One region of the Sinobaca sp. SA16-1 genome, then DNA from elsewhere that is predicted to be linked to it. Evidence: predicted binding sites of a transcription regulator. Region 1 holds the regulator's gene; the other holds the start of a gene.

What was found. Region 1 encodes LexA, which represses DNA repair genes until DNA is damaged. Its sites were predicted from a motif close to CGAACATATGTTCG; they were not measured.
Region 2: dinB (DNA polymerase IV) is a predicted target of LexA. The motif match lies at 3,615-3,628, and genes of this name have one in related genera.

The regions. Positions count from the first base shown of each region.
Region 1 covers NZ_JCAKFL010000003.1:625,414-636,824, forward strand. Annotated here, with positions in the region: gene AC5W2J_RS11125 (sulfite exporter TauE/SafE family protein) at 1-49, shown strand, start outside; gene AC5W2J_RS11130 (sulfurtransferase TusA family protein) at 152-712, shown strand; gene AC5W2J_RS11135 (MBL fold metallo-hydrolase) at 727-1,857, shown strand; gene AC5W2J_RS11140 (sulfurtransferase TusA family protein) at 1,877-2,104, shown strand; gene AC5W2J_RS11145 (DsrE/DsrF/DrsH-like family protein) at 2,121-2,606, shown strand; gene AC5W2J_RS11150 (hypothetical protein) at 2,956-3,126, shown strand; gene AC5W2J_RS11155 (hypothetical protein) at 3,158-3,403, opposite strand; gene AC5W2J_RS11160 (hypothetical protein) at 3,609-3,854, shown strand; gene AC5W2J_RS11165 (hypothetical protein) at 3,885-4,097, opposite strand; gene AC5W2J_RS11170 (hypothetical protein) at 4,287-4,448, opposite strand; gene lexA (transcriptional repressor LexA) at 4,577-5,206, opposite strand; gene AC5W2J_RS11180 (hypothetical protein) at 5,367-5,582, shown strand; gene AC5W2J_RS11185 (YneB family resolvase-like protein) at 5,612-6,265, shown strand; gene AC5W2J_RS11190 (DUF896 domain-containing protein) at 6,409-6,651, shown strand; gene tkt (transketolase) at 6,971-8,974, shown strand; gene AC5W2J_RS11200 (YneF family protein) at 9,150-9,419, shown strand; gene AC5W2J_RS11205 (ABC transporter ATP-binding protein) at 9,557-11,323, shown strand; gene AC5W2J_RS11210 (ABC transporter ATP-binding protein) at 11,307-11,411, shown strand, end outside.
Region 2 covers NZ_JCAKFL010000001.1:387,590-399,000, reverse strand. Annotated here, with positions in the region: gene AC5W2J_RS01890 (cobyrinic acid a,c-diamide synthase CobB) at 1-288, shown strand, start outside; gene fmdA (formamidase) at 625-1,806, shown strand; gene AC5W2J_RS01880 (FmdB family zinc ribbon protein) at 1,820-2,095, shown strand; gene dinB (DNA polymerase IV) at 2,436-3,548, opposite strand; gene AC5W2J_RS01870 (SGNH/GDSL hydrolase family protein) at 3,750-4,538, shown strand; gene AC5W2J_RS01865 (CpsD/CapB family tyrosine-protein kinase) at 4,621-5,319, shown strand; gene AC5W2J_RS01860 (DUF5683 domain-containing protein) at 5,493-5,735, shown strand; gene AC5W2J_RS01855 (ABC transporter substrate-binding protein) at 5,786-6,676, opposite strand; gene AC5W2J_RS01850 (ABC transporter permease) at 6,688-7,437, opposite strand; gene AC5W2J_RS01845 (ABC transporter ATP-binding protein) at 7,440-8,414, opposite strand; gene AC5W2J_RS01840 (ABC transporter permease) at 8,430-9,026, opposite strand; gene AC5W2J_RS01835 (GTP pyrophosphokinase) at 9,408-10,184, shown strand; gene AC5W2J_RS01830 (TetR/AcrR family transcriptional regulator) at 10,177-11,043, shown strand; gene AC5W2J_RS01825 (helix-turn-helix domain-containing protein) at 11,118-11,411, shown strand, end outside.

The sequences.
Region 1 (11,411 bases):
TTTACTCATTTTGGCAACAGCGATTAAAATCTGGATGGATATTTTATAGTAGGTTGACAACTTATTTTTTTATTGGTAATATACCCATACGGGTATATGTTTATTTTTTGGAGTAAATAATACCCCATAGAGTATAAGAGGAGGAAATGTGATGAAAGTAAATTTAGTAGTAGATGCAAAAGGGCTCGCTTGTCCCATGCCGATTGTAAAAACAAAAAAAGCGATGGATACCATTAATGCAGGTGAAGTAATGGAAGTTCAGGCTACAGACCGTGGCTCTTTAGCCGATATGAAAGGCTGGGCTAAAACGACAGGTCATGAATATATCGGATCCAAAGAAGAGGGAAAGGTGCTTTTGCATTATGTTAGAAAAGCCAATCCTGCTGAAGTGAAAGAAACCAAGCCTTATCCGAACGAAGCAACTAATGAAAAACTCGAGGAAGCACTAAACAATGACAATATTACAGTACTGGACGTTAGAGAGCCGGCAGAGTATTCATTTGCTCATATTCCAGGAGCGGTTTCGATACCATTGGGAGAACTGGAACAAAGAACCGGCGAATTGGATCATTCGCATGAAATATATGTTGTGTGCCGAACCGGTAATAGAAGCAGCATGGCAGCATATACCCTGGAAGAAAAAGGATTTACTAAAGTACAAAACGTAAAAACGGGAATGAGCGGCTGGAATGGCCCGACCGAAGATAAATAGAGGAGGAAAAAGGCATGGCTATGAAAGCAATGACTGCTGCTGAACTGGCAGAAATAGTAATAAATAAAAAAGATATATTTATTTTAGATGTTCGCAACGAAGATGCGTTTAAAGATTGGAAAGTAGAAGGGAAAAACGTAGAAATAGTGAATACTCCTTATTTTGACCTTCTGGAAGGAGTTGAATCCATTCTTCCACAGATACCGGAAGACAAACCAGTTATTGTTGTCTGCGCAAAAGAAGGCTCCTCTAAATTTGTGGCTGAGCAGCTGGTGGAAGCTGCAGATCGGGAAGTGTATTACCTGGAGGGCGGAATGAAAACGTGGAGTGAACATCTGGAGCCGGTTAAAGTCGGCGATCTATCTGACGGCGGCGAGTTGTATCAGTTCGTACGGATTGGAAAAGGCTGCCTGTCCTACATGGTAGTTTCCGGAGGAGAAGCTGTGATTATTGATCCTGTGCGTCTAACTGATGTATACACTAATTTCCTGAAAGAAAAAAATGCGGTTCTTAAATATGCTGTAGACACCCATCTGCATGCCGATCATATTTCCGGCGGCAGGCTGCTGGCGGAACAAACGGGAGCGGTGTATTACCTCCCGGAAGCGGATGCTGGAGAAGTAACGTTTTCCTACCAGCCTCTGCACAATAACGATGTGCTGCGTGCAGGAAAAACAGAGGTAGCGGTACAAGCCCTGTATTCCCCCGGCCATACCATTGGCAGCACCTCTTTGATTATTGATAATCGGTACCTGCTTACAGGAGATATTTTATTCATAGATTCCATCGGTCGTCCGGACCTTGCCGGAAAAGCAGAGGACTGGGTAGGAGACCTGAGAAAATCACTTTATGAAACGTATCAGACATTAAAGGATGATCTTTGGGTACTGCCAGCCCACTTTTCAAAAAAAGAAGAGATGGATGATCACGGAAGAGTAATGGAACAGCTGCATGTGCTGTTCAAAGAGAATACCGGACTGCAGGTGACAGATGAGACCGCCTTCCGCAAAATGGTAACCGAAAACCTTCCTCCGCAGCCAAATGCCTACGAGGAGATTCGTCAGACAAACATGGGAAAAGTACAGCCGGAGCCGAAAGACCAGACAGAAATGGAAATCGGGCCGAACCGCTGCGCGGTATCATAAATTAGAAGGAGAGTTTATTATGAATGCAACTAAAACTGTAGACGCCAAAGGCTTGGCATGTCCAATGCCGGTTGTAAAAGCAAAAAAAGCAATGGATACCCTGCAGACAGGGGATGTGCTGGAAATCGTTTCAACAGATAAGGGAGCCAAAGCAGATCTGCCGGCGTGGACCAAATCATCGGGCCACGAGTTACTGGAGCAGGCAGAAGAAAACAATGAATTTACATTCTGGATCAAAAAAGGATAGAGGAGAGAATAAAAAAATGGAAGAAACAAAAAACGGAACAACAATGGTCGTATTTGATGGAGACCTGGATAAAGCAATTGCCAGCTTTATTATCGCTACAGGCGCTGCAGCAATGGGAAAGAACGTAACGATGTTTTTCACTTTCTGGGGATTGAACGTGCTTCGGAAAGATAACGTCATCAGCGGCAGTGATAAATCGATGATGGAAAAAATGTTCGGAAAAATGATGCCGCGCGGTCCGGAAAAACTGGCTATGTCGAAAATGAATTTTGGCGGTATGGGACCGAAAATGATGAAAAAAATGATGAAAAATCATAATGTGTCTTCTTTGAAAGAGATGATTGAAATGGCCCAGGACCTGGATGTAAAAATGGTGGCCTGCACAATGTCTATGGACGTCATGGGACTCAAAGAAGAAGAATTGATTGATGGACTGGATTACGCCGGTGTCGCTACTTACCTGGCAGAAGCAGAAGAGTCCAACATTAACCTGTTTATTTAATACGTATACTGCAGAAAAGAGCCTGTGCCCCTAAGGGAACAGGCTCTTTCTAATATGTAGGGTGGATACGGACTGAACGACAGGAAACCCGGCAGCTGTCAGGCGATGCCGCAGGAAGTGACAGCGCCCATAATACCGGCTATAGCAATTCCTACTATAAATTTTTTCACGTTAGTCCTCCTGTATCTATATATTCATAATTATGGTAAATAGTTTACTTTATTATAGTCGATATTTCCTAAAAAAGGTTGCATTTTATTAGCTTTTTCTATGTATCGGTTTAAAACCGCGAATATGAAGAAAAAATCTTTTATAATAGAAGAAGAAAACAAGAAAGCGGGGAGATAATATGACAGAAGAGTTATACCATGATCTTTTTTTAAAAGATGCGGGGTTTCTTCCAGTCGAAATAGAAAAGTTAATGTTGGAGTATGCCGAAGAATTCCAGCATGCGGAGATTCAGCAGGTTATAAAGCATACAGATGAGCATTATACCGTCGTTACAAAAGTAACAAAATAAAAAAGCTCTCAAGCGTGAGAGCTTTAGATGATTATTTTTTTTGGATTTCAACTGCTTTATGCTCAATTTCATCGTACGAGTTAGTGCCGTTAGCGTAATCTTTTACCATACTCTCAAATGACCGGAATAATCGTTCATCCGCCGGGTCCTGCAGGTTAAGGCCCAATGAATCAGCAACTTCCTTTTGGTCCCGTCGAAAAGCGTCATCGGCTTCAAACGTATTTCCTTCTTTATATTTGTCCATATGATGGTCAACAAACTTTTTAATAATATCCACATGTATCTCTCCTTTGTTTAAATGGTCTCTTTGTTCTCTTCCCGGTTCCCGGGATATCAAAACGATGAAGCAGGAAGAACCGATTTGAAGCACCTCCAGGCAGAAAGCGCACAATTTTAAGATGGAATACAAGGGACAAGGACTCTCCCTTGAAGGATACGGTATACTGTAGGATAATGGCATACGGAAAGGGGATGGAACGAATATGGTAAGTGGAAGAAATACAGAAGATATGATTATGGATTTAGCGAGTCAGCTTTCTATCGAGCAGGCAAGAAACAAAATTTTATGGGATCTTATTCTACGTCATAATGTACTTTCTCAAAAAGATGTTGATAAAGAAGTAGAAAAGCATTATGAAACCTATCGCACCACTTCTTATGAAGAATTAACCGGGTTTAACTTAAGAGAAGACACCAAGCCGGTAAAAGAACCAGAACCAGAAGAATAAAAAAAAGCGTTCCCTGCAGGGGACGCTTTTTTAATGCCTTACGACATCAAGAAATAGAAAAAAGATAGATTTTACTGCGGTAAATACGAGAAGAAAAATGAACACCAGAACCAGTATAGTAAGAGCGAGAGTCTCCTGAAAATGGAGAATATCGATCAAAATTAAGTTAGCAAGCACAGCGGAAATTACGCCGATAAATAATGTACTGTTAAATACACGTTCCATTATATTAGATGCAGCCATTTCAACATCTCCTGATTAGTATAGATTCCGCTCTTGTGAAATAGTGAGCGTTGTTTGCCTTATTCCTATTAAACCGCATTAGAGACGTGAAATCAATGTCTAAAAAGTGACAAAACAGCGAAAAAAATGACTAACTGGTGAACAATAGAAAAAAAGAAGCAAATAAAAATAGAATACCCAGTGGGCATTCTATTTTTCGTATATATCATCGGCAAGCAGCTTAATAGGACTGCCGCACTGAGGGCAATTCTGGTATTCCTGATCAATAGCAGCATCGCTTAGATCAGAAGCCGGCATCTGCACCTCTGCTTTTGTTTCTTTGCCGCATGAATGGCATTTAATATAGAGCAATGGCTTATCTCCTTTCCATGATCATAGCTGTATTTAATTATATATTTGTATACCACAACAGGTTTTTTCAAAACCTCTCAATGAAAAAACGGCTTTCTTCAATAATGAAGGAAGCCGTTTTCTATTCGTTAATGAATGGTGCGGAAAACGCCGATGACTTTACCAAGAACAGTACAGTCATCAAGAATAATAGGGTCCATGGCTGCATTTTCAGGCTGCAGGCGGATATAACCGCTCTCCCTGTAAAAACGCTTTACGGTCGCTTCGAGCTCTTCGGTCATTGCTACAATAATGTCTCCGTTGTTTGCTGTCTGCTGCTGTCTGACAATAACCAGGTCTTTATCGTAAATACCGGCTTCAATCATACTTTCCCCCTGAATAGTAAGGACAAAAACATTCTCATGTTCATTTGCCACCATACGTTCCGGAAGAGGAATGTATTCCTCTATGTTTTCGATAGCTGTAATGGGTTCACCGGCTGTAACTTTACCGAGCATCGGAACGTACACAGCAGAGCTTTCGGATATTTCAGGCGGTGCATCTTCAAAAGACAGCACCTCTATTGCTCTTGGTTTAGTAGGATCGCGTCGAATAAAACCTTTGCTTTCAAGCCTGGATAAATGTCCGTGCACGGTAGAACTGGAAGCGAGTCCCACAGCTTCTCCGATTTCCCGGACAGACGGGGGATAGCCTTTTAGACGTACTTCCCCTTTTATATAGTCAAGTATTTGTTCTTGTCGTTTTGATAATTTAGTCAAAGTCCCGGCACCTCCTGTGCGTGTAATGTTATTTTAAAAAATTGTATCATGAATAATACGAACATGCAAACATCCGTTCTAATTTTACTTGACGGGAACAGAAGTTCTTATTATACTTTTAAAAAAGGGAACACACATTCTTAAAAACGGGGGAATTACAATGATTTCAAAAATAACGAATGTAACGATGCAGGAATGGATGATATTATTACTATTTGCAGCATCAATTTTATTTCTAATTATAGCCGTCCAGATTAATGCACCAGATGCAGAAGCAGGTTTTGTTTATGAAGACGATATAACGGAGGAAGCAGAAGAGCTTCAGATCGAACAGGAATTAACCGCCTATCAATGGGTGAATTATACCCTGGACTAATGAAAGTAATCAGAAGGTGAAGTGGGACGATGGAGAAGTGCATTATCTACTGCAGGGTGAGTACCGAAAAGAAAGAACAGCAGACTTCTCTGGAGCGGCAGGTGGAGGAATTGACATCTCTTGCCAAGAGAAACAATCTGCCTATTTATAAAACAATCAAAGAAGAACAGAGCGGCTATTCTATGGAAAGAGAAGGGCTGCTGGAGATGCTTGAAGACTTTTCGTCAGGAAAGGCTTCTATTTTGTGCGTGCAGGATGATACGAGACTTGGAAGAGGCCATGCAAAAGTAGCGGTCCTTCACGCCCTCCACAAAAGTGGAGTAACAATTTATTCCGTCCGGGAAAACGGCGTGCTTGAATTATCTGAGTCAGACAGTATGCTGATTGATATACTCTCCATCGTGGAGGAGCATCAGCGCAGGCTGCATAATTTTAAGATCAAGCGCGGAATGAAGCGGGCAGTAGAAAATGGCTACCGCCCCGATAAGAATTTAAAAAACCGGGGCCAGGGAGAGCGTGTAAAAAAAGAAGTGCCGATAGAAGAGATCATCAGGCTCCGTCAGCGGGACCTTCCCTTTTATGATATTGCCGCGACCCTGCGCGGACTCGGATACGATGTATCTAAAGCCACGGTGCACCGGCGCTACCGGGAGCATATGAAAAAAGAAGATGAACAGTCGTAGTGAAGGCTGAGCGCCTTTGGTGAGGCCCTATACCTTCCTATCCCTCCAGAACAAAGATGGTTCCGTTTGCATAAAAGCGGGTATATAAGTACCATTAATATAGAAGGATATTCATGGAAACGAACATAAAAGGGGGGAATATCATGTTATCCCAAGACAAAATTGCACGCATTAATGAGCTGTCCCAGCGCGCGAAGACAACCGGCCTGACGGAGTCTGAGAGCATAGAACAGCACGAACTGAGAGAAGAATACCTGCAGAGTTTCCGTTCGTCATTTAAAGACCAGCTTCATTCGGTTAAAGTAGTGGATCCTGAAGGCGCTGACGTTACCCCCGATAAGCTGGACCGATCAAAGAAAGAACGTAAAGTGTACCGCTCCAGATAGCGTGGCACACAAATATATTCTTCATCTGGCGTAATGATATTATATTCGTATATGAGCCGCTGCCCGAAGAGCGGAATCCGGAAGACCATTTTCGTTAAAACAATAGAGGATGGTCTTTTTAACGTGGTTACAACTCCGTTAAACAAAAGGAATTAGAAACAGCGGAGATGGTAGATCCGGCCTGTCAAAAGAAAGCCGGCACGATTTAGAAAAATTCCACGTATTTCGCCGCGATTCTTGTATAATAAAAAGAAAGCGTTTATTATTTATTCATGGATGGACGTTAATTACTAAACAGAGACAAGGGGAGAATACGATTATGGCAGCGCAGACTACAGCGACGCAATTAGAAAATTTAGCTATTAATACGATTCGTACGTTATCGATCGATAGCATTGAACGGGCTAATTCCGGTCACCCGGGATTACCTATGGGAGCGGCACCAATGGCCTTTACTTTGTGGACAGAGTGCATGAATCATAATCCTGGCAACCCGGAATGGTTTAACCGCGACCGTTTTGTTCTATCCGCGGGACACGGCTCTATGCTTTTATACAGCCTGCTTCATCTTACCGGCTATGACCTTTCTCTGGAAGAGCTTCAGAACTTCAGACAGTGGGGAAGCAAAACTCCGGGACACCCGGAATACGGCCATACACCAGGCGTTGAAGCCACCACCGGTCCGCTTGGCCAGGGGCTTGCGATGGCAACAGGCATGGCTATGGCAGAGCGCCATATGGCAGCTACTTACAACAAAAGCAGCTTCCCGCTCGTAGATCATTATACATATGTTCTATGCGGCGATGGGGATATCATGGAAGGGGTCAGTTCAGAGTCCGCTTCTTTAGCCGGTCACCTGAACCTGGACCGCCTGATTGTGCTTTATGATTCCAACGATATTTCGCTCGATGGCGATCTGCACCAGTCATTTTCCGAAAATGTCATGCAGCGTTATGATGCATATGGCTGGCACACCATCCTCGTAAAAGATGGCAATGATACGAAAGCTATTAAAGAAGCAATTGAAGAAGCAAAGCAAGCAGGCAAGCCAACTTTAATCGAAGTCAAAACGACAATCGGTTACGGCTCTCCTAATAAAGGCGGTACCAACGCAGCACACGGTGCTCCGCTTGGCGCTGAAGAAATTACATTGGCCAAAGGAATGTACAAGTGGGAATACGAAGAAGAATTCCACGTACCGGCAGAAGTAACGGCCTTTTTCGCTGAGAAAAAAGCAGCAGGCGCCCGCAAAGAAAAAGAATGGAACGATTTGTTTACGGATTACCAGAAAAAGCACCCAAAAGATGCTGAACAATTCATTAAGGCGCTAAAAGGGGAGCTTCCTGAAGGATGGGAAAAAGAACTTCCCGCCTATACGAATGAAAAGGTAGCTACGCGTGCTGCTTCAGGCGATGCGCTTCAGGCCATTTCCAAGCACGTGCCATCGTTATTCGGCGGCTCGGCTGACCTGGCTTCTTCCAATAAGACATTAATTAAAGAAGAAACAGATTTTACAAAAGATAATTACAAAGGACGTAACATCTGGTTTGGCGTAAGAGAATTCGCCATGGCTTCTGCACTTAACGGTCTTAAGCTGCACGGAGGCGTACACCCATATGCATCCACGTTCCTGGTGTTCTCTGATTACCTTCGTCCGGCACTTCGCTTAAGTGCATTAATGAATCTGCCTGTAACGTATGTGTTCACACATGACAGCATTGCAGTCGGAGAAGACGGCCCAACACATGAACCCGTTGAACAAATCGCTGCTCTTCGTGCAATCCCGGGCGTTCACGTCATCCGTCCAGCCGACGGCAATGAAACATCCGCGGCCTGGAAAGTGGCATTGGAGAGCACAGGCGGCCCAACCGTTCTGTCTCTAACCAGACAAGGTCTTCCTACGCTGTCAACTTCTGCTGAAAGAGCGGAAGAGGGCGTAGCTAAAGGCGCATATATCGTAGAATCTGTTGGTTCACCAGAAGTGCAGCTTCTGGCTACCGGTTCGGAAGTGGCGCTGGCAGTGGATGCCAAAGCCGCACTTGAGCAGGAAGGAATTGCGGCTAACGTAGTAAGTATGCCCGATTTTCTTGCTTTTGACCGCCAGCCGCAAAGCTACAGAGACAGCGTGCTGTTAAAAGGAGTACCAGCTCTAGGTATGGAAATGGGATCAACAATGCCTTGGTACAAGTACGTAGGCACAGAAGGCGCCGTTCTCGGAATTGATGAATTTGGAGCTTCTGCTCCTGGAGATAAAATTATGGAAGAGTATGGCTTTACAACCGAAAATGTAGTATCTATTGTAAAAGACCTGCTTCAAAAATAAAAAGCAAAGCCTGGACGAGATCCAGGCTTCTTTTTTTACGGATCTGGAAATTGAAGCAAATCACTGGGAGGCTCTTTTCATCCGCCTGTTAGTAAGGTATAATGTTAGAGGTCCTTACAGTATCCACGAAGGATAAAAAGGATGTTCACTAGAAATAGAAGGAGGAAGTGCCGGAATGGATTGGCTTTGGTTTGTACTCGTCGGCGTACTGTGTTTAATCGCAGGGGCAGCGCTTGGTTTTTTTATCGCCAGAAAAACAATGATGAACTACTTAAAGAAAAACCCGCCTATTAATGAACAGATGCTGCGGGTTATGATGATGCAGATGGGGCAGAACCCTTCACAGAAGAAAATTAATCAGATGATGAAGGCTATGCAGCGTCAGCAGGATACAAAAGAATCAAAAAAGGAAACAAAAAAAGAGTTGAAAAATGCAAAAAAATAATAGCAGCGCTCTCTAATACAGAGAGCGTTTTTTTATGCTTTTTCTGCGCTTTACGCAGCTCCTTTCTTGAAGGCAAAAAGGGAAATGGCGTATGATAATAAACAATTAGACAAACGAACAAGAAAGCAGGGAGAGACATGCAGATCTTCTGGTCGCTGCGATGGTTTTTTAAAAAAGAATGGCTGGCATACAGCGTGGGGATCGGCATATTAATGCTCGTATCCGCTCTGTCTCTGCTTCCCCCCTACGCGGCAGGAAGGGTAGTAGACCAGATTGCCGAGGGCACGTTGACAGTTGGGGATTTACAGTACTGGGCAGTCCTGCTTCTCGGAGCAGGAGTGTTGATGTATATATTCCGCTACATATGGCGGATTATGATTTTTGGGGCGGCGATCCGCCTCGCCAGGCTTTTAAGAAGCCAGCTGTATAAACATTACACCAAAATGAGTGCTTCCTTCTACAACAGAAGGCGGACAGGGGATTTAATGGCCCACTCCACAAACGATATCAAGGCGGTGGAACAAACGGCCGGCATTGGCGTGTTAACGCTCGTTGATTCTGTTGCAATGGGCGGATTTGTCATAGCCGCGATGGCTTTTACGATCAGCTGGCAGCTGACGCTTTTATGTCTTCTGCCGATGCCGTTGATGGCGGCTGCTACGAGCATTTACGGCAATATTCTGCATCACCGCTTTGGCCAGGCCCAGGCAGCCTTTTCCGAGTTGAACAATAAAGTGCAGGAAAGCGTGTCCGGTATCCGGGTCACTAAAGCATTTGGACAGGAGAAAGCCGAAGTGGCGGCCTTTTCCCGGCAGTCCGATAAAGTTGTGCAAAAAAATGAAAACGTCGCAAGAGTGGATGCATTATTTGAACCGACAATATCACTTGTCGTAGGGGTTTCCTATTTTCTGGCCGTTTTTTTCGGAGCACGGTTTGTGATTGCAGGAGACCTGACGATCGGTGAATTAACAAGCTTTACCGTGTATCTTGGCATGCTGACGTGGCCCATGCTTGCGTTTGGACTGCTTTTTAATATCGTAGAGCGTGGCCGGGCAAGCTATGGACGGATTGAATCACTGCTGGCAGAAAAACAGGATATTACGGATGAACGTGCCGTTTATAACACGGTCCCTACAGGAAACATTGATGTAAATATAGAACGCTGCAGCTACCCGCAGGCCGAACAGCCGACGCTCCAGCAGATTGCTTTTCATGCAGAGAAGGGAGACACCGTTGGCATTGCAGGGCGTACCGGAAGCGGGAAAACGACTCTTTTGAAACTACTGCTCCGGGAAATGGAGGATCCGTTAAGCCGGATAAATATAGATGGCGCACCGGCTTCCGCTTACCATCTGGATCAGTACCGGCAGGCATTCGGCTATGTGCCGCAGGATCATTTTCTCTTTTCGATTTCGATTGCCGACAACATATCATTTGCCAAGCCGGAAGCATCTCTGGAAGACATTATACATGCGGCGAAAACAGCGCATGTACACGACGATATTATGAGTATGGAATACGGGTATGACACGATCGTAGGCGAACGGGGCGTGACGCTCTCAGGCGGCCAGAAACAGCGGCTGGCGATTGCACGGGCATTAATCACAGACCCGGAAATTCTTATCCTCGATGATTCGCTTTCGGCGGTAGACGCCAAAACAGAAGAATCCATTCTCTCTCACCTGCAGCGGGAGCGGCAGAACAAAACAACGTGGATTGTATCGCACCGCATGAGTGCGATTAAACATGCCGATCAGATTGTAGTGCTTGAAAATGGCCGGCAGACAGAAAAGGGCACGCATCAGCAACTAATGAAGGACCGCCGCTGGTATGCTGATATGTATGACATGCAGCAGCTTGAAAGCTTAGTGGAGAAGGGAGGAAAAGATGGAGCACCAGGATAGAGTATTAAGCAGCAAAGAACAGTGGAGCATTTTTAAACGATTATTAAAAGCGGCTGTGCCGTATAAAAAACAACTGGCCGCTGCCGCT
Region 2 (11,411 bases), on a different contig from region 1:
CTTGGCTACAGGGAGATAACCGCTTTGGACGATTCTGTTATTATGCGCCGGGGAACGGTGGCGAAGGGCCATGAATTTCATTATTCTACCGCACAGGCAAAAATAGACTGGCCTCCTCATCACGAAGTAAAAGCGATGAGAGGCACGGAGCAGGAAGGGTATTATACGGACCATATCACAGCGAGTTACACGCATCTTCACTTTGGATCGAATCCATCCATACCGGCCCGATTTGTCCAAAAAGCCGCCGCCTGGCGGGAAAAACAAGAGACTGCCGCGCAAAACTGATTTTCATTAAAAAGGTGGAACATACGTATTTTTAGGGGGTCGCTTTCCGCAGGCCATGCCTCAGCTAAAGAGGGAAAGAACACCCTCTTTATCTTCACCTATGGCTGTTCTGCCGGAGTCTCCCCTGTTTTTTTCTGTTATTGTTGACAGACTTTCTAAAGAATTCAAGATCTTAATCAAGTGACTTCTCGATCATTTAGAAAAGAGTATTCTTTCTGCTTCTTTTAATATTTTTCATTTTGTGTACATTTTCTAACATTAAAATTCTGATTTTTCTGATATAAGATGAGTATTATAGGGAATAATATCTAAACTATGCAAAAGGAGGAATAAAATATGCCCGAAAAGTTATTCAAGGTGGATTTGTCAAAGTCAATGGATAAACAGGATGTTCCCGGTCACAACAGGTGGCACCCGGATATTCCTGCCGCTTTTTCTGTTGATCCCGGCCAGTCGTTTCGGATGGAGTGTCTGGATTGGACGGACGGCCAGATCAAAAACAATGACGACCCGTCCGACATCCGTGACGTCAACCTGAACCGCGTACACGTACTGAGCGGTCCGGTTCATGTAAATGGGGTGGAACCCGGCGATCTGCTCGTAGTAGACATTCTTAACGTAGGCGCTCTGCAGGAACAGGAATGGGGATTTAACGGCGTATTTTCGAAAGAAAACGGAGGGAGTTTCCTGGTGGAACATTTTCCGGAAGCCCAGAAATCGATTTGGGACTTTCACGGTATCTATACGACGTCCCGGCATATTCCGGGCGTGAAGTTTGCCGGCATTATCCACCCCGGGCTGATCGGAGTGGCACCGTCGCATGAGCTTCTGGCAGAATGGAACAGGCGCGAAGAAGAGCTTGTGAAAACGGATCCGGACCGGGTTCCGCCGCTTGCGAACCTGCCGGACAAAGACAGCGTCGTGTTAGGAACATTAAAAGGAGAAGCATTCGATAAAGTAGCAAAAGAAGGAGCCCGAACCGTTCCGCCCCGGGAAAACGGCGGCAACTGCGATATTAAAAACCTCTCGCTCGGTTCGAGAATATTTTTTCCGGTCTTCGTGGATGGAGCAAAGCTTTCTGTCGGCGATCTTCATTTCTCCCAGGGGGACGGGGAAATTACGTTCTGCGGCGGCATTGAAATGCCGGGCTGGATTGATCTTCATGTAGACGTCATTAAAGGCGGCATGGAGAAAAACCACATCCAGAAAAATCCGGTGTTCCAGCCTGGTCCAATGGATCCACAGTACAGCGAATACCTTGTATTTGAAGGAATATCAGTCAACGAATCCAATGGAAAGCAGAGCTACCTGGATTCCAACATCGCCTATCAGAATGCCTGCCTGAACGCGATTGAATATTTGAAAACAAAAGGATATACCGCAGAACAGGCGTATATGCTGCTGGGAACGGCACCGGTGGAAGGCCATATCGCGGGTATTGTAGATATTCCAAATGCCTGCTGCACCGTGTCCATTCCGAAAGCCATCTTTGACAAATCGATGGATCCAACAGAATAAGGAGGGAAAGCCTGTGCCTGTGTACACATTTGAATGCGGGGAAGGGGACAGATTCGACGAGTTTCATTCTTCCACAAAAGGGGATAAAAGCCGGGCAGTCTGCCCTTCCTGCGGCGGAGAGGCAAAACGTTTGTTCTTTGCTCCGTCTATTTACAAAATGAACAGCACCGTAAAGCAGAAAATCGACAGCGGGGCCGAGCCGCGCCTTCGAAAAAAAGGCGAACCGGCCGGTACACCGATTCGCAAAAAACGTCCCCCGGTTTCTCGTCCGTGGCAGATTGGCGGATAGGGACTGTCTCAAAACTTACTCTGTAGATTGGGTTCTTCGTTTTACCAATAATAAGAGAAGCCGGACGAAACCCCTCATATTCCTTTTGGAAGCAATACGAGGGGTTTTACATACAGCGATAGTCCTCTCTTTTGACACTAGGTAAAACAAAACCATAAAAAGGACCAGGCGGTGACTCAGGCAGACCAGCCATCGGTGAAGAGTAAGAGAGCGTTCTTCTCCTCTTTAGCTGAAGCATGGCCTGACGAAAGCTTCCGCCTGGATAAACCCCCTATCTATTTTTTCAGAGTCGGATGGGGATGTTTCTTTTTTCAACTGTACGTTTGGGACAGTCCCTTTATTAAAACAAACGAAGCTGTTCGTAGCGCGTCGTTTTGTATACTTTGCCTCTGCCGCCGGCCGCATCACCGGCTCCGTGGAAGTCAGAAGTGGTTACGCCGAGCAGCCGGACTTCCCGGCCGAGTGAGGCGATATGCTCAAGCTGCGCGCCTAAGGCAGCAAGCAGAATTTCCTGGTCATCGGTCGGGTCATCAAGCGTTGTCCGCCGGGTAATCTGCTTAAAATCGTAGAATTTTACTTTCAAGACGACGCATTTCACGCGGATGCGGTCTGCCTGCAGACGGCTGAGGACCTGCTGCAGAAGGTCTTTTATGATCGGAAGCATGTCCTCGTATTCGCTGATGTTATGCGGCAGCGTCGTTTCCCGTCCCATCGATTTGCGCTCCCGGTACGGATTGACTTCCCGCTCGTCGATTCCCCGGGAATTGTTGTAAAACGTATGGCCCCGCTTGTGAAAAATACGGACCAGTTCTTCTTCGCTCCATTTCAGCAGATCAGCACCTGTCTGCACTCCCATGTCGAGAAACGTTTCTTTCGTGGACTTTCCGACGCCGCGGAAGTCGCCGATAGGAAGTTCGTGAATAAAGGCCGGCGCCTTTTCGGGGGTTACGACGGTCAGCCCGTCCGGCTTTTCGTAGTCGGAGGCGATTTTTGCGAGAAATTTATTATAGGACACGCCGGCAGACGCGTTCAGGCCGGTTTTTTCCTTGATTCTCTTTTTGATTTCTCTCGCTACATACGTGGCCGAAGGGTAGCCCAGCTTGTTTTCCGTCACATCCAAATAAGCCTCATCGAGCGAAAGAGGCTCTACCAGATCGGTGATGTCATAAAATATATCCATAATTTCTTTGGAAACATCCCGGTATTTCTGCATGTTCACCCGCACAAACACTGCCTGGGGACAGCGCTTATACGCTTCGTGGGAAGCCATGGCGGAATGGATGCCAAAAGGCCTGGCTTCATAGGAGCAGGTAGCCACTACCCCTCTGGAATGGGGGCTTCCGCCTACAACAACTGGTTTTCCACGGAGCTCGGGACGGTCCCGCTGTTCGATGGACGCATAAAAGGCATCCATATCGATATGAATTATTTTTCGAATAGGGGTTTTATCCATCTGTTGTCACCCTTTTCCTCATTTCCGTTTCATTTCCTTCATTATATAGAGAGAACGTTAGAAAAACAAACGCACGTTCGTTTGGATCTTTTAAAAGGGAAATATTTCCTTTGTTCTTTATATAGTTCTTTGAATTTGCCATTTTTTTAGGTAAGATAGGGGAAGTGGCAGTTTCATTATTATGAAAATTGGGGCGTAAGTATGAAAAAAATGGGTTTTGCAGCATTGATTGTCGTATTTATAGCTGTAATGGTATATGGGAAAATTCACTACGATCAGAAAATAGCTTCGACGGTACAGCCGGACGAAGAACATACAGAAGACTCATCTGTATCCGGTGCAGAAACATCCTCTTCTAATGGAACGCCTCTGGAAGGCGCCCAGGAAGAATTTGGGCAGAGGCTGCAGGAAAGCATGGATGCAGGAGAAGAGCTTACCATCGTCTTATCCGGGTCCGGGGCTTTGGAGTCGGCAGAGGAGAATGTGCCTTTCCTGCTTCAGGAAAAACTGCGCAGCTTTTATGATACAGATGATATCACAGTGCAGGCTTCTACGTTTGGCGACAGTACATCGCTTGAAGTCATGGCAGCAGATGGAGATGTAACGGCGGCCGGACTGGAGCCGGATGTGCTCGTTTTTGAACCATTTGTTTTAAATGATAACGGACAGGTAAGTGTAGAGGATACGCTCTTTAACACGAATGCTTTTGTGAATACAGTGGAGGCCGCCAATCCGGAAACCGCTGTGTTCATACAGCCGCCGCAGCCGGTGTATGAAGCAAGGTACTATATTGAGCAGGTGGACGCCCTTCAGGCAGATGCCGGAGAGAACAACTTGAATTATATTAATCACTGGGAAGCATGGCCGGATACAGACGATGCTGCCCTGGAAGAAGAGTACTTAGAAGAAAACGGTGATCCGTCCGCCGAAGGACATGAGCTGTGGGCGCAGGCGCTTGCAGATTATTTCACGGGAGAAGAGGCTTTATAAATAAGCCGAATCTCCTAAAGGCAGTATGGTACACTAGAAGCATTGAAAATAAGATACATAATAGATAGCAGGAGTGTGTATAATGGCAAAACGCAAGAAGGATCAAACCGGGCAGAACAGCCGTAAGCTGGTTACCTGGTTCAACAGCAAGTCGCCGGTAGCCGAGCAGTACCGGACGATCCGGACTAATCTTCAGTACGCATCGGTCGATAATAATGTCCAGACAATTGCAATCACGTCAGCAGGCCCGGGTGAAGGAAAGTCTACTACTGTGGCAAACCTTGCCGTCACGATGGCCCAGCAGGGAAAGAAAACGATTCTCGTTGACGCTGACTTACGGAAACCGACGGTACACTATACGTTCCGCCGTACGAACACAAATGGACTTATTAACGTGCTCGCCAATAAAGAGCCGTTTCACACGTTTACCCAGAAAACCGAAGTGCCGGACCTGGATATTCTTCCAAGCGGCCCAATTCCACCGAACCCGGCCGAAATACTGGGAACAACGGCTATGGAAAACCTCGTAAATGACTTAAAGAAAGAATATGATATTATTTTATTTGATGCGCCGCCGGTACTTGCCGTAACGGATGTGCAGGTTATCTCTAAATACTGTGATGGCACCATTCTTGTGATTAAGAGCGGCGGCACAGAGAAAGATTCTGCCATCAAGGCGAAAGAACTGCTTGAAGTAACAGGCATCCCGGTCCTTGGCTGTATTTTGAACCAGGTTAAAGGAATGGATCAGCGCTATTATTATTATTACGGAGAATCTTAATAACAGCTGTTGACAACAAGCCTGCAGTAAGATAATATTTAACCAATCAACGCGTTTCTCTAATAGAGAAGCGCGTTTTTCTACGTCTCAGGACGTATTTATAGAAAATACGCGTGAAGGCGTGAAAAAAAGGGTAAAGACAGACAGGTACCATAAATAGAAAAGGCAGTGTGATGAAAATGATGAAAAGTCCCGGTTTAGCCGCCGTATTAAGTTTTTTAATCCCCGGCTTAGGACAGATTTATAATGGACAAATTTTTAAAGGGCTGATAATAATTGCCATCCAGGCCGTGAATATTCTACTCATGACTATTCTTATCGGTTATGTCACGTACTTTATCTTCTGGGTGTATGCCATCTATGATGCGTACCGTAAAGCGGACAGGCACAACAAAAGAGCCGGTGTCAGACGATAAGATACAAAGAAATCTCCCCTTCTGCTTTATCAGCAGAAGGGGAGATTTCTTTACTGCTCAATCAATTCATTTTCTTCCAGAAACTGTTGAACGACGAGTTCCACACTTTCTCCTTCAATATCTACCTGATAATTAAGAGCGCGCATTGTTTCACTGTCCAGAATGTCTTCGAGCGGGGCGAAGATCTCCTCGATTTCCGGATACTCTTCATAGACGTCCTCCGTCATCGAAACGGCGGCGCTGTAAGACGGGAAAAATCCCTGATCGTCTTCGAGTACGCGGAAGCCGAAATCGTCGATACGGGCGTCGGTGGAAAACCCGACAGAGGCATTTACTTCATTATTGTTCAGGGCATTGTAGTACAGGCCCGTTTCCAGCTCTGTTACGCTTCCTTCCAGGGAAAAATCATAAAATTCTTCCATACCGGGCAGTCCGTCCGCGCGATTGGCGAACTCAGCGTCCGTCGCAAAATTAATTTCCCCCGGGTTGTCATTAATGTAGGAAGCGAAATCGCTGATTGTTACGATCCCGAGCTCTTCAGCTTCCTCTTCCTGCATCATAACGGCATACGTATTATTCGCTTCCGTCAGGTTCCGCCAGACGATGTCGTTTTCGGCATCGAGGCGGTTTACTTCCGCGAACGCTTCATCGGCATCGACGATAGGCGGCTGGTCCAAATAAGTCACCAGCCCCGTGCCTACATAATCCCATGTAATATCAATCTGTTCGGTTTCCAGAGCCTGGCGCAGTGCCGTGCTTCCTAATTCCGATATTTCATCTACTTGAAAGCCGTTATCTTCCAGCAGGAAGACCGACATTTTAGCTAAAATAGCCTGCTCGGTGAAGTTTTTGGCGCCTACTTTCACGGATTTCCCGCCTGCCGAACAGGAAGAGAGCACAAGCACCAGGGCCAGCATACTAATCCCAATTAATCGTTTCATGATTCAGCCTCCTATGCTTCATTTGCTTCCCGTGCCAGAATGAGGCCTTTAGGGGTAAGAACACGCTCCAGGTAGCGGAACAGCAGGTCTACGGTAATTGCCAGCAGCGTAACCGGAACAGCACCTGAAATGAGATATGAATTATCAAACAGGCGGATGCCGGTAAAAATCCATACGCCGAGGCCGCCGGCACCGACAAGGTACGCAAGAGCTGCCGTACCGATATTAATAACAAGCGCCGTGCGGATTCCGGCAATAATGGATACAACCGCATTAGGCAGCTCCACTTTCCATAGAATCTGTGTGTTGGTCAGCCCCATCCCGCGGGCCGCATCTTTCGTATTTTCATCAACCGAGTCAAGGCCGGCAATTGTATTCTGCAGTATAGGCAGAAGCGAATAAACAAACAAAGCAAGGATTGCAGCTTCAATTCCAATACCCAGAAAACCCATGGCCAGTGCGAGCACTGCCAGACTCGGAATCGTCTGGCCGAGGTTGGCAACCGTGACGATAAACCATTCCGTACGGCGAAAGGCCGGACGGGTCACGAAAATGCCGAGCGGTACGGCAATAAGCACAGCCGCTAATCCGGAAGCGAAAATAATGAGAACATGCTGGCCGAGAAGTTCAAGAAATAGAGCGGGCTGTTCGTAAATCTGGCGGAACATGCCCTGCGAGAATCCCCAGATAAAGAAAGCCGCAATAACGGTCCAGAGAAGAATTTTTACAATCAGGGCTATGCGCTTGTTAACCGTGTCCATGTTCAGCCCTCCTGTCCCTTAATTTCTTTATGAAGAAATTGTTCCAGAAGATCCATTGTCAGGCTGCCGTGATTGTTGCCATTGTTGTCTTCAATAACAAGCTGATCGGCTTCCTGGTTTAAAATCATTGAAATGGCGACACGGAGCGAGGTGTTTTCATTAATGGTCCGGATATCCTTGGACTCGAAGTTAGGCTTTAACGTAAACGCCCGATACAGGTCTTTTACCGTATACAGGCTCATGCTTTTAAGAACGCGGTCCGAGCCGACGAACTCATTGACGAATTCGTTTTTCGGATGATTTAGAATCTCCGCCGGGGTATCGTACTGCATCACTTCGCCGTCGCGGAGAAGTACAATTTTGTCTCCCATTTTTACCGCTTCATCAATATCGTGGCTGACAAATAGAATCGTTTTCTTAACCTCACGCTGAATCTGCAGGAATTCCTCCTGAAGCCGGGCGCGGATAATCGGGTCGAGGGCACCGAACGGCTCATCCATCAGCATAACGGGCGGATCGGCTGCAAGTGCACGGGCCACGCCGATACGCTGCTGCTGCCCGCCGGACAATTCATGGGGGTAGCGTTTTCTGTACTCATCCGGGTTCAGGCCGATCAGGTCCATTAAATAGTTAAAGCGGTCCCGCTTTTTCGCGCGGTCCCAGCTAAGAAGCTGAGGAACGATCATCATATTCTGCTCGATGGTCATGTTTGGAAACAAACCATTGCTTTGAATGACATAGCCGATTTTACGGCGCATTTCAATTTTATTAAGGGTGGTTACATCTTCCCCATTTAATAGAATGGACCCGCCGGATATCGTTTCGAGCTGGTTTACCATACGAAGCAGCGTCGTTTTCCCGCAGCCGGACGGGCCGATCAGAATAACCATATCCCCGTCTTCAACGGTTAAATTGACATCGTTGATTGCTTTTACATCGCCTTCATATACCTTATTTACATGGTCGAACTGTATCATATCGTCACCCTCTAATTAGTTAGCGCCTTTAGGCGTCAGTTTCTTTTGAATCAGCTTTAAAACAAAGTCAGCCAGTATAGCAACAACAGCAACAGAAATGGCTCCGGCAAGTACCATGGTGGTGTTCGCCCGGACGATTCCCTGATAAATCACAACGCCAAGGCCGCCGGCACCAATAAATGCGGCGATGGCCCCAATACCGATGTTAAGCACGGTCGCCGTGCGTACGCCAGCCATAATGAGTGGCATGGCGTTGGGGATTTCCACTTTCCATAAGCGCTGCATCGTCGTCATGCCAAGCCCGTTCGCTGCATCACGAAGCTGGGGATTGACGTTTTGAATGCCTGTGTACGTATTGCGGATAATCGGAAGCTGGGAATAAAGCACGAGCGCAAGAAAAGCCGGCAGGAATCCAACTCCCTGATTAATAATGGATAGAACGGGAATCATGACACCAAAGAGGGCAATACTTGGAATCGTCATAAAAATGGAAGCCAATTGCAGAATAGTGCCGGCCAGGTATTTGTTAGTCGTTAAATAAATACCGATCGGCACCCCGATCAAAATAGCAGTAATCGTAGCCAGCCCGACAATTTCCAGATGATCAAGCATGTAACCCCAAAGAAATGGATAGTTTTTTACAAAATATTCGATTAATTCGTTCATCGCGGTTTCTCCTTTACTTAAAATAAAGCCTGTTTCTGCCATAGCGGCACGATACAGACTTTTGCCGTTTCTGTAGTTACGAGCTTGTTTGAATAATTTTATCATATCACTATAGTAATTTTAAGACAAACCCTGTCATAGAGGGATATAACGACTTAATAGGCGATAGCTGTGGCTCACAACAATTAAACCGCTTAGAAGAGAAATCGTTTTTTAATAAAGAGCCGGATCACTAATAGAAAATACAGTCTATTCAGTGTATAATATGACTATAAAGTCATATTTTTGACTTATTGGTCAACAACCGATAGAAACGGGGGATCATTTATGAAACAAGACCAGCCTTTATTAACAGCAAAAGAACTAAAGGCACTCAAAACGGAACTAACGCGCTTTATGATGGCCTATAAATTTGCGTTGGATGAAGTAAATACAAAAATAGATATATTAAAACAGGAATTTCATTATGTTCATGACTACAACCCGATAGAAAGCGTGAAATCCAGGCTCAAATCGCCGGAAAGCATTCTTAAAAAAATATACAAAAAAGATATTTCTCCTTCGCTGCCGGCTATTGAAAAACATATTAAGGATATTGCTGGAATCCGCATCACCTGCTCCTTTATTTCCGATATATATAAATTAAGCGATATGCTGCAGAAGCAGAAGGATGTCTGCGTGCTGGAAGTGAAGGACTACATTGAGTCACCCAAGCCCAACGGCTACCAGAGTCTGCATTTGTTGTTGGAAGTACCTGTGTTCATGTCTGACAGGGAACAGAACATGTGTGTCGAAGTACAGATCCGTACAATAGCGATGGACTTCTGGGCGAGCCTGGAACACAAAATATACTATAAATACAATAAAACAGTGCCGGAGAGGCTTAAAGCAGAATTAAAAGAAGCGGCAGACTCTGCTGCCCATTTGGACAGAAAGATGGAAGCTCTTCATCAGGAAATGAATAAACTGAAAGCAGAATCGGATGAAGAAGAAGATCTGCATGAATTAATCATTAATGACAGCCGATTTCCTATTCCCACTGATTTTCTGAAACCTTATCTGCTTAATGGAAACCACAAAACGGATCAGAATCATAATGAATAAAGAAAAGCTGATTCTGGAACAGGCGGTGCAGTTATTTTCGGAAAAAGGGTATGCGTCCGTCTCCATCCAGGAGATTGCGAACGCCTCCGGCATAGCCAAAGGATCCCTGTATTCTTATTATCCATCCAAAGATATGCTGCTTCTGGCTGCTTTAAATTATTATTTTGAGCAGGTTATGGAAGAAGTGAATGCGGAACCGCAGCAGCAAGGAAAAGAAAGAGAAATATTCATCAGGCAGCTTACGATTTTTTTTGAATCGATTCTGGCCCACAAGGAGTTTATGGATTTATCGATGTACAGCCAAAGCTCCACGCTTCACCATTCAATTCAGGAAATGGCCGCCGAAAAGCAGGAGGAGGTATATGCCTTTTACTCAAACGGCCTGGCCGCCGTTTACGGAGATAAGGCTGTGCCCTATATTTATGATCTATCTGTAATGCTGGAGGGGATTCTTCGTTCTTATATACGTGTGTCCTCCTTTTCCAACGACCCCGAGGGTCCGGCTTCCTTTATAGCGTTTCTTATGAGACGGATGGATGATATCACAGACGGGCTGGCTGCCAAAAAAGAAGTGCCGGTTGTAACAGAAATTCATGTGCAGTCCCTTCGCCGGAAACAGGAAAAAAGCAGAGCAGGCAAAAAAGAAAAGCTCGACGCAGAAATAGAGGCGATAAGAAAAGTGCTTCAGGGAACCGCCGATAAAGAATATTTTATGGTCAGTTTGAATGTGCTGGAAGAAGAACTCGCTGCCAGCCACCCCCGTCTCCCGGTAATAGATGGCATGCTGGCAAACTTTATGAGGCTTAAACAGGTAAATCGGCATGTAAAAGAAATAAAATCCCTCCTGAAAGAAAAATAAACAAGCACAGTTTCGCGGAAGCGGAGCTGTGTTTTTGCTAAACTAATAGAATAGATTCAAAAGGGGAGACGCATATGGAAACAGAAAAGCGGCTGATGAGCGTTATTAATGCAGTAAAGGTCCTGAGCTCTACCAGAGACCTGCCGGAAGTGCTGAATCAGCTGATTAAAGAAGTATTGAATGTGATCGGCGGCGCCAATGCGGCCGTTTTGTTTCTATATGACAGCCGGTCGGACACGCTCTATGCCCAAAGCGCCATGGGATTTGATATGGAGCAGCTCAAGCATGTCCGCCTCGCGCCTGGAGAGGGAATGAGCGGCAAAACGTTTGTATCCCAAAAAGGAAATATTTTCTCGTCGCCTGACCAT